Regions from separate parts of the Rhodobacter sp. 4.3.4 genome, predicted to be linked through region 2. Evidence: riboswitches for the same ligand, from Rfam matches in the RefSeq annotation. Region 2 holds a riboswitch; each other region holds the start of a gene.
What was found. Region 2 has a riboswitch for cobalamin ahead of AC4PTB_RS10915 (ribonucleoside triphosphate reductase). Riboswitches for the same ligand answer to the same signal wherever they lie in the genome.
Positions count from the first base shown of each region.

Region 1: it holds a riboswitch for cobalamin, as region 2 does, so the genes downstream of both, exbB (tonB-system energizer ExbB) here and AC4PTB_RS10915 (ribonucleoside triphosphate reductase) in region 2, are expected to answer to the same signal.
Region 3: it holds a riboswitch for cobalamin, as region 2 does, so the genes downstream of both, AC4PTB_RS07520 (DUF1636 family protein) here and AC4PTB_RS10915 (ribonucleoside triphosphate reductase) in region 2, are expected to answer to the same signal.

Region 1 covers NZ_CM178967.1:1,242,208-1,245,474, forward strand. The annotation lists gene AC4PTB_RS05975 (energy transducer TonB family protein) at 1-738, opposite strand, end outside; gene exbD (TonB system transport protein ExbD) at 735-1,154, opposite strand; gene exbB (tonB-system energizer ExbB) at 1,154-1,942, opposite strand; cobalamin riboswitch at 2,304-2,499, opposite strand; gene AC4PTB_RS05990 (substrate-binding domain-containing protein) at 2,563-3,267, opposite strand, start outside.
Region 2 covers NZ_CM178967.1:2,255,095-2,258,361, forward strand. The annotation lists gene AC4PTB_RS10910 (hypothetical protein) at 1-425, opposite strand, end outside; cobalamin riboswitch at 524-725, opposite strand; cobalamin riboswitch at 897-1,083, shown strand; gene AC4PTB_RS10915 (ribonucleoside triphosphate reductase) at 1,179-3,209, shown strand; gene nrdD (anaerobic ribonucleoside-triphosphate reductase) at 3,227-3,267, shown strand, end outside.
Region 3 covers NZ_CM178967.1:1,550,503-1,553,769, reverse strand. The annotation lists gene cobN (cobaltochelatase subunit CobN) at 1-227, opposite strand, end outside; gene cobW (cobalamin biosynthesis protein CobW) at 227-1,273, opposite strand; gene AC4PTB_RS07520 (DUF1636 family protein) at 1,277-1,642, opposite strand; cobalamin riboswitch at 1,723-1,943, opposite strand; gene cobO (cob(I)yrinic acid a,c-diamide adenosyltransferase) at 1,983-2,621, shown strand; gene AC4PTB_RS07510 (cobyric acid synthase) at 2,905-3,267, shown strand, end outside.

The DNA.
Region 1 (3,267 bases), 1.0 Mb from region 2:
CCCCGCCTTCTGCACCGCCGCCAGCGCCGCCGCATCGAGCGCCGGATGGCCCGAGGAGCGGTTCACCGCGGCCGAAATCAGCGCGCCGTCGCGGCCGACCCGCAGCGCCAGCCCGACCGAGCCCGAAGCCCGTCCCGCCGCGGCGGGATAGCTCTTGCGCCGCTCGATCCGGGTGCGGATCGTCGCGCCCCATTTCGCAAGCTGGCTTTTCACCGTGCCCGCCGCGACCGTCGCCTGCGCATCCGTCCCGCCCGTGCCCGCCTGCGCGCCTGCGCCCGATCCCGCCGCGCGCGCGGCGGCGCGGCTTTCGCTTTGCGCGGGCGCGGGTTTTGCCTGTTTCGGCTTTTCCGCCCGCCGCTCGGGTTTCGGTTTTGGCGGCGGCGGTTTCGGCTTGTCTTCCGCGACTTTCGGCGGCGTGATCTTCGGCAGCTCGGGCGGCAAAAGCACCGGATCGGGCAGCCGGACTTCGGGAATGTCGATCACCGGCGCGGTCAGCGGCAATGTCATCGCCGGCTCGGGCAGCTGGATCTGCGGCGTCAGATCGACGAAGGTCGCGGCGATCGCCTCGAGCGTGTCGAGATCCTCGCCGCCCGCCCCCGCCGCCACCAGCGCCGCGGGCGCGGCCTCGGTCTGCGACAGCACGGAAACCGCGACCGCATGCAGCGCCAGCGAGAGCGCCAGCCCCCACAAAAGCGCCCGGCCCGGCGCCTCGGGCGGATCGGCAAGCGCCAGGCTCATGGCGCGGCCTCCTCCAGACCGACAAGGCCGATCTTCAGATAGCCGCCCGCGCGCAGCTGGTTCAAAAGCCCCATCATCTCGCCGTAAGGCACGGATTTGTCAGCCGAAACGAAGATCCGCGTGTCCAGCTTGCCCGCCGTCGCCTCGGCCAGCCTTGCGGGCAGATCGGTGGCGCTGACCGGATCGCGGCCCAGCATCAGCCCCTTTTCCGCGTTCAGGCTCAGCACAACCGGGTCCGCCGGGCGCGGCTGCGGCTGCCCCGAGGCGACGGGCAGATCGACCGGCACATCAACGGTCGAGAGCGGCGCCGCCACCATGAAGATGATCAGCAGCACCAGCATCACATCGATGAAGGGGGTGATGTTGATCTGCGCCTCGGGGGCGAGGTCGTCGCCGTCGGAGAGCCGGACCGCCATTATTCCGCCACCAGATGCAGGGGGGTGACGCTGGCGGGCGCCCGCCGCGCCCGGTCCAGATCGCGCGAGAGCGTGCGTTCGACCAGCGCCGCCGCATCGGTCAGCGCGGCGCGGTAGCCGCCGACGGCGCGGGTCAGGTGGTTGTAAAGCAGCACGGCGGGGATCGCCGCGACCAGGCCAAGCGCGGTGGCCATCAGCGCCTCGGCGATGCCCGGCGCGACGACGGCAAGGCTGGAAGACCCGCTTTCCGCGATGCCGACAAAGGCGTTCATGATCCCCCAGACGGTGCCGAACAGCCCGACGAAGGGCGCGGTCGAGCCGATCGACCCCACCGCCGTCACCCCCGATTGCATCGCCCGCGCCGCCCCGGCCTCGATCCGGGCCAGATCGATCGCGACACGCTCCTTGATGCCGCCATCGGGCAGCCCTTCGGAGGCGCGGATTTCCGCGCTTGCCGCCGCCTGCATCCGCGCCAGAATCCCGCCGCTGAGCGTCGCGCCCAGCGTGCCGCGCGCCGCCAGCGCCCGGTAATCGCGCGAAAGACGGCGGCGCGACAGCGTCAGCTGCACCAGCTTGCCCGCCCAGATCGCCCAGGCCAGCACCGAGGCCGCAAGCAGCCCCAGCATCACGCCCTGCACCAGAATATCGGCATGGGCGAACATCGCCAGCGGGGTCAGCGCCTCGGCGGCGGCGGCGGCGCGCAGGGACTCGGCCAGCGAGGAAAGCCCGACACGGTCGAGAAACAGGATCAGCGCGTCATTGGCAGGCGCGGGCATGACGGGATGCATGACTGGGTTCATGTCGGGGGGCATGGCAGACCTCGGGGACGTTCAGGGCGGGACAGGAGCGGCTGGCGGAGGGCTGGCTTTGTCCCCTCCTGCGCTTGCTGAGTGAAATTGTCAAGTAATGGGCGGCCGCAAGGGCCGGGCCATCTCCGGCTTTGCCCCGGCGCGGCGGGTCGCAGGCGGGGGCGGGGCGGCGACGGGCTGGACGGCAAAGAAAGGCGCAGGACGAAAGCGGCATCGGCGAACCTTGGTCGGCCGGGCGAAACCGCCCGGAAGGTGGGATGTCGCGGAAGGCCGGGGCTTTCCGCGGACGGCGGGCCACCTCTGCGGAACGGGCCGCTTCCGCGGCGCCCCTCGCGCCCCGGAAAGGGTGAGTGTCCAAGCAGGTCTCCTGGCTCGCGGGTCTTGGCTTCGCCGGCCTTCCCGGGCAGCGCCCAGTGGCATGTCGACGTTGCTCGCCGCTCACAGTTGCGGGGGCAGCCGCGGTCTGGGCGCAAGCGCCGTTCCGCGTTCCCTTTCAATCCGGCCCGCGGGCCGGAACTTGGACGGCGTCAGCCAAATCCAATTCGCCCGCCGCGTCAAGCCGGAACTGCGGCTTGCGGTTGTGGGCGCTGCGCTGCGGCTCAGCCGCGGGGAAGGGGGGGCGTGCGCAGGATGCAGGGGATGCGGAAATGCGCGGGGCTGGTCGGGCCGCCCTCGATCAGCGCGAAGACCTTGGCAATCATCCCGTCCACGTCCTGCTCGATCATGCCAACATTGTCAGGCAGTTGCGCGGCGAAAGCGTCATAGTCGAAACAGCCGTAACGCATCCGCCCGGCATGATCGGGCACGGCGCGGTTGAGCCAGCCCACCACCCCTTCAAGGCTGATCGTCGAGTTCACGAACAGCCCCGGCGGCAGCGCCCCCGCCCGCGCGTCGAGCGCCCGCTCGGCCTTGTCGGGCGAATAGCCGCAGGCCAGGATCGCCTCTTCGGGCAGGGGGATGGCGCGTTCGGCATGGGCGGCGCGAAAGCCGCCGATCCGCTCGGCGGTGTTGTGATCGCCCGCCCGCCCGCCGATGAAGAGAAGCGGCCCGGCATAGCCCAGATCGTCGCGGCAGCGGTCGAGGATCAGATGCGTCAGCGTCTTCGCCCCGGCAAAGTTGTCCGAGGTGACCGAGGCCGCCTTCGATCCCGGCAGATCGAGGTTGACCACCCGCACCCCGGCCGCGGCGCACAGATCGGCGATCCGGTCCGGGTCGGTCGCCCCATTCGCCACCAGACAATCGACCTGATAGGACAAAAGCGCCCGCGCCGCCTCGAATTCCAGCGCCGGGTCGCGCTGCGTGCA
Region 2 (3,267 bases):
TCGTCAAAGACGCGCTGCGCCAGCGCCAGCAGATCCGCCTCGGGCCGCCAGGAGGTCCCGGACAGCAGCTGCGCGGCGTGATGATGCAACACCGCCTGCCGCAGGGGCCAGCGGTCAAACCGGCGCCGGCCGGTCCAGCCGACCGCAAGCAGCCGTGCCCGCGCCAGCCGCGGATCGGCGGCGATCTGCCCCATCGCGGCGCAAAGCTGCGGCCCCGGCCCCTTGATCCAGGAGAGCCAACCGTCGTCGAGCGCGACCCCGGCACCGCTGAGCGCGAAATCGCCCGGCAGCGCCGCAAGCTCGGCCCGGATCGGCGCCCCCGCCGACGCAGGCTCCGCCGCGGTCGCGCGCCCGCACAGCACCAGCCGCAAAAGCCGTTGCCCCTCGCGCAAAGAATGTTCCATCGTATCCATTTTCACCGCCATGCGCGCACATCCCTGAACAAGGGCCTGAACAGGGGCGGGAAACGGCGACACGAACCAAGGCGCGGGCCTCAGGCTTCACGTCCCCCCGGTTCACCCCGCCCGAAACGTCTGCGATGGCAGGTCTCCTGGCTTGCGGGTCATCGCGCCCCCGGACCTTCCCGGGCGCGGCCCAGTGGCATTTCCGGCGTTGCTCGTCGCTCACAGTTGCGGGGGCAGCCGCGGCCTTGCCCGGACGGGCGCACCGCATTCCCTTTTCAGGCGCAGCCCGGAAGCGGCGCCACCATCGCGGCAAGGATGAAAGCAAGCGGCGGCGCTGTAAACGGGTTTGCGCCCCCCGGGGGCGTCTGCGCGGCACTCGGTCGCAGGCGGGGCGGCCAATCGCCTGTCTGCACGGGCCGGGACGGGCCCTGGGCTGCGGGCACGGCCGGGGCAAGGGGAAACTATATATTGACAGCAAGTGGCAATTGATTGCTATATCGTGACGCTCTGGGTCTTGCGGTTCGCCGCAGGCCAAGAGGGAAGCCGGTGCAAGTCCGGCGCTGCCCCCGCAACTGTAAGCGGCGAGCGCGGCTGATCACGCCACTGGGCCCCGGCCCGGGAAGGCCAGCCAAGCTGTGACCCGCAAAGCCAGGAGACCTGCCCGGAGCTGTTATGACCACCGCTGGCGGAGGGCCGTGCGGGGCGCTTTTCGGACCCCTTGCCGGGGCCGTTTCGCGTTCCCGTCCCTGCAAAAGCCCAAGGACGAGGACCGCGATGCCGATCGCCGATGTTGCTTTGACTGCCCCAGCGGGCTTTGCCACCGTGCGCAGCCGCGATGGCGCGCTTGTGCCCTTTGACGCCCGCCGCATCCTTGCGGCGCTGGCGCGGGCGGGCGATGCCAGCGGCGAATTCGGCGCCGCCGAGGCCGGGCGGCTGACGCAGGCGGTGCTCGACCGGCTGGCGCTGCAAACCCCCTCCAGCCCCCCCGATGTCGAGACGATCCAGAACACCGTCGAGGCGGTTCTGGCCGATACCGCCCATGTCGCCACCGCCCGCGCCTATGCGGTCTACCGCGAGCAGCACGCCCGCCTGCGCGAGGACCGCCGGGTGATGATCGATGTCGAACGCTCGGTCAGCGAATATCTGGAACGCTCCGACTGGCGGGTGAATGCCAATGCCAATCAGGGCTATTCGCTGGGCGGGATGATCCTGAACATCTCGGGCAAGGTGACGGCGAATTACTGGCTGAGTCACGTCTATCCGCCCGAGGTCGGCGCGGCGCATCGCGAGGGCGACATCCATATCCACGATCTGGACATGTTCGCGGGCTATTGCGCGGGCTGGTCGCTGCGCACGCTTCTGCACGAGGGGCTGAACGGCGTGCCCGGCGCGATCGAATCCGCTCCGCCCGCGCATCTGTCCAGCGCGCTGGGGCAGATCGTCAACTTTCTGGGCACGTTGCAGAACGAATGGGCGGGGGCGCAGGCGTTTTCCTCCTTTGACACCTATCTGGCGCCCTATGTGCGGCTCGATGGGCTGAGCTATGCGCAGGTCCGTCAGGCGATGCAGGAATTCATCTACAACCTCAACGTGCCCTCGCGCTGGGGCACGCAGACGCCCTTCACCAACCTGACCTTTGACTGGACCTGCCCCGAGGATCTGCGCGATCAGGTGCCCGTGGTGCAGGGCCGCGAAGTGGGGTTCACTTACGGCGATCTGCAGGCCGAGATGGACCTGATCAACCGCGCCTATATCGAGGTGATGACGGCGGGCGATGCCAAGGGGCGGGTTTTCACCTTCCCGATCCCCACCTACAACATCACCCCCGATTTCCCCTGGGAAAGCGAAAACGCCGATGCGCTGTTCGAGATGACGGCGAAATACGGCCTGCCCTATTTCCAGAACTTCGTGAATTCGGAATTGCAGCCGCATATGGTGCGCTCGATGTGCTGCCGGTTGCAGCTCGACCTGACCGAGCTGCTCAAGCGCGGCAACGGGCTGTTCGGCTCGGCGGAGCAGACCGGCTCGCTCGGCGTTGTCACGCTGAACTGCGCGCGGCTGGGCCATCTGCACCGCGGCGACGAGGACGAGCTGATGGTAGCGCTCGACCATCTGGCGCGGCTCGCGCGCACCAGCCTTGAGATCAAGCGCAAGGTGATCCAGCGCCATATCGATGCGGGGCTTTTCCCCTATACCAAGCGCTACCTTGGCACGCTGCGCAATCACTTCTCGACGCTCGGCGTGAACGGGCTGAACGAGATGGTGCGCAATTTCACCGCTGATGCCGAGGATATCACCACCGAGGCGGGCAAGGCGCTGGCCTTGCGGGTGCTTGATCGGCTGCGCGCGCAGATGGTGGCGTTTCAGGAAGAGACCGGCCATCTTTACAACCTTGAGGCAACCCCGGCCGAGGGCACGACCTATCGCTTCGCCCGCGAAGACCGCAAGCGCTTCCCCGATATCCTGCAGGCGGGCACGGCCGATCAGCCCTATTACACCAATTCCTCGCAGCTGCCGGTGGGCTTCACCGATGACCCCTTCGCGGCGCTGGCGCATCAGGAAGCGTTGCAGGCGAAATACACCGGCGGCACCGTGCTGCATCTTTACATGGGCAGCCGGGTCTCCTCGGCCGAAGCCTGCCGCAAGCTGGTGCGCCGGGCGCTGACGAACTTCCGCCTGCCCTATATCACCGTCACCCCCACCTTCTCGATCTGCCCGAAACATGGCTATATTGCGGGGGAACACGAATTCTGCCCGAAATGCGATGCCGAGCTGATCGCGAAGAAACGCGCCTGCACCTGCTGACCCCGAAGGAGAACCCGATGAACAAGCCGCTGGACCTGACCGAGCTGGACACTGCCCT
Region 3 (3,267 bases), 700 kb from region 2:
AGCGTGTTTTCGACATAGGTATCGACGGAAATCGGATGTTTCAGCGCCACCAGATTGGCCAGCCGCAGGCTTGGCAGCCGCCCGCCCGCGCGTTTCCAGCCCGCCGCGAAAGCCCCCAGATCGCTGTCGGAGAGCGACAGCACCACAAGATCCGCCGGGCGCTGACCCAGATCGGTCGGCACCGCGGTTTCCTCGAGCCCATGGCTTTCGCGGAAGACGACATGCATCAGGCGGAAACCCCATCCAGCAGCACGGCGCGGATCGCGGCCTCGTCGACATCGTCATGTTCCGCGATCACCACCAGTGCGGAACGGCGGGCCTCCGTGCCCCAGGGCCGGTCATATTGATGCCGCACCCGCTCGCCCACGGCCTGCACCAAAAGCCGCATCGGCTTACCCGCAACCGCGATGTGTCCCTTGACGCGCAGGATGTTCTGCTCGCGCGCCAGCCGTTCAATCGCGGCCACCAGTGCCGCCGGATCGGAGATTTCGGGCAACTCGATCACCACCGTGTCGAAATCGTCGTGCTCGTGCTCGCCGTGATCGTCGTGATGGCTGGGCCGCGCGGCCAGATCATCCTCGGCGGCGGCGCCAAGGCCCAAGATCACCTTGGGATCGATCACCCCTTCGGTCAGCGGCAGGATCGGCAGCTTGCGCGGCAGTTCCGCCTCGATCAGCGCGCGGGCGCTCGCAAGACCCGCCTCCCCGGCCAGATCAGCTTTCGACAGAAGCACGATATCGGCGCAGGCGATCTGATCCTCGAAGACCTCGGAGAGCGGCGTTTCATGGTCGATGCTCTCGTCGGCCTGACGCTGGGCATCGACGGCGGCCACATCGGGGGCAAAGCGGCCCGCGGCGACGGCCTCGGCATCGGCCACAGCAATCACCCCATCCACGGTGATCTTCGAACGGATCGCGGGCCAGTCGAAGGCCTTGAGCAGCGGTTTCGGCAGCGCCAGCCCCGAGGTCTCGATCAGGATATGGTCGGGACGGGTCGGACGGGCCAGCAGCGCCTCGATCGTCGGGATGAATTCATCGGCGACGGTGCAGCAGATGCAGCCATTGGCCAGCTCGACGATGTTTTCATCGGGGCAGTTTTCATCGGCGCATTGGCGCAGGATCTCGCCATCGACGCCGACGGTGCCGAATTCATTGACCAGAACGGCAAGCTTGCGGCCCTCGGGGTTCGCCATCAGATGGCGGATGAGCGTGGTCTTCCCCGCGCCCAGAAAGCCGGTGATCACGGTGACGGGGATTTTGGTCAGATCGGACATGGGTCACTCCTGCGGGGGGATGATGTGCGGCGGAATACGGGCAAGGCATTGCTTGCGAAAGATCTCCGGGCGTTCGCGCCAGGGGATCAGGCCCTTTTCGGCGGCCTCGAACCGGGCGGCGCCGGAAAGGATCGTTTCGGCGTCCTGCGCGTCGAGACGGCCATAGACATAGGACCATTTGCCCGGCCCGGACAGCGCGACGGCGCAGCCCTGGGTGCAGGCCGAAAGGCATTCGACCGGGACCACGGTGACGCCTTCGGGGCAGGGCAAGGCGGAAAGCGCGGCATGCAGGCTCTCCCCCGGGCGCGGCGTCAGATCGGCCGCGGCGGTGCCGCGACAGGTGGTGCAGACATGCAGCGTGGTGGCCATTGCCCCTCCTGATGGGTTTGGGGGAACGGCCAGAGTGAGAGCGCACGCGCCCTGCCCCCGGTCGCGGAACACCCCGTCCGCCCGAAATCCATGCGCTGGCAGGTCTCCCGGCTTGCGGATGCGAGGGGGGCCCCTCACGGTCGCCCCGCCTTCCCGGCTGTTGCCAGTGGCCTCGGGGCGCCCTCTCCGGTCACGGTCGCGGGGGCGGCTGCGGTCGGGTTTCGCGGCCAAGCCGTCGCAATTCCCTTCACATTCCCTCTTCGCCTGTCATAGGACAGAAACCAGCGCTTGCCCTGAGTGGCCAAGACGCGATCTATTGTCAAGCGCGAGGACCGCCCCGATGACGCCCGAAAACGACAGCCCCGAGACTGGACCGGACGAACTGGCCCGCCATGCGGTGAAGATGGCGAAGAAGAAAGCCGCCCGCGACAAGATCATGGCGGGAAAATCCGGCGAAAAGGGGCTGATCATCGTTCATACCGGCTCGGGCAAGGGCAAAAGCTCGGCCGGGTTCGGGATGATTCTGCGCTGCATTGCACATCAGATGCCCTGCGCGGTGGTGCAGTTCATCAAGGGCGCCTGGGATACCGGCGAGCGGCGGCTTCTGACCACGCATTTCGGCGATCTGTGCCAGTTCCATGCGATGGGCGAGGGTTTCACCTGGGAAACCCAGGACCGCGAGCGCGACATCGCGGCGGCCATCGCGGGCTGGGAAAAGGCGAAGGAGCTGATCCGCGATCCGCAGATCCGCATGGTGCTGCTTGATGAGATCAACATCGCGCTGCGCTATGGCTATCTGGATGTCGAGGAGGTGCTGGCCTTCCTGCGCGACGAGCGGCCCGAGATGACCCATGTGGTGCTGACCGGCCGCAACGCCGCCGAGGCGCTGATCGAGGCGGCCGATCTGGTGACCGAGATGGGTCAGGTGAAGCACCCGTTCCGGGCAGGGATCAAGGGCCAGCCGGGGGTTGAATTCTGATCTCAAGGCCGGGGGCGCTGCCCCCGGACCCCCGGGATATTTGTGGCAAGATAAAGGCCGGACGTTAAGGAGACGTTAAGGAATTGCTAACCATGTTCTGGCAGACTTGTCTTACGGTACAGGGAGGGATCCCGATGACCGTGCAAGGTAAAAGCGCCGCGTCTTCCCCGCGCAAGCGGCCCAAGGCGCGGCGCCCCTGCGCTTCTGATCTTTCATTTATCTTGCCCCTAAGTATCCCCGCCGGAGGCTCCCGCAAGCTCAGCACGCGCGCCGGGAGGGTCTCGTGACCGCCTTGATGATCCAGGGCGCGGGCTCGAATGTCGGCAAGTCGATGCTGGTGGCGGGGCTGTGCCGGGCGGCGCGGCGGCGCGGGCTGACGGTGGCGCCGTTCAAGCCGCAAAACATGTCGAACAATGCCGCCGTCACCGCCGATGGCGGCGAGATCGGTCGCGCGCAGGCGCTGCAGGCGCTGGCCTGCGGGCTGGAGCCGGTGACCGACATGAACCCGATCCTGCTGAAGCCCGAAAGTGACGTTGGCGCGCAGGTCGTGGTGCAGGGCAAGCGGCTCGCCACCACCCGGGCGCGGGACTATGCGACACTCAAGCCGCAGCTGATGGGCGCGGTGCTGGAAAGCTTCCAGCGCCTG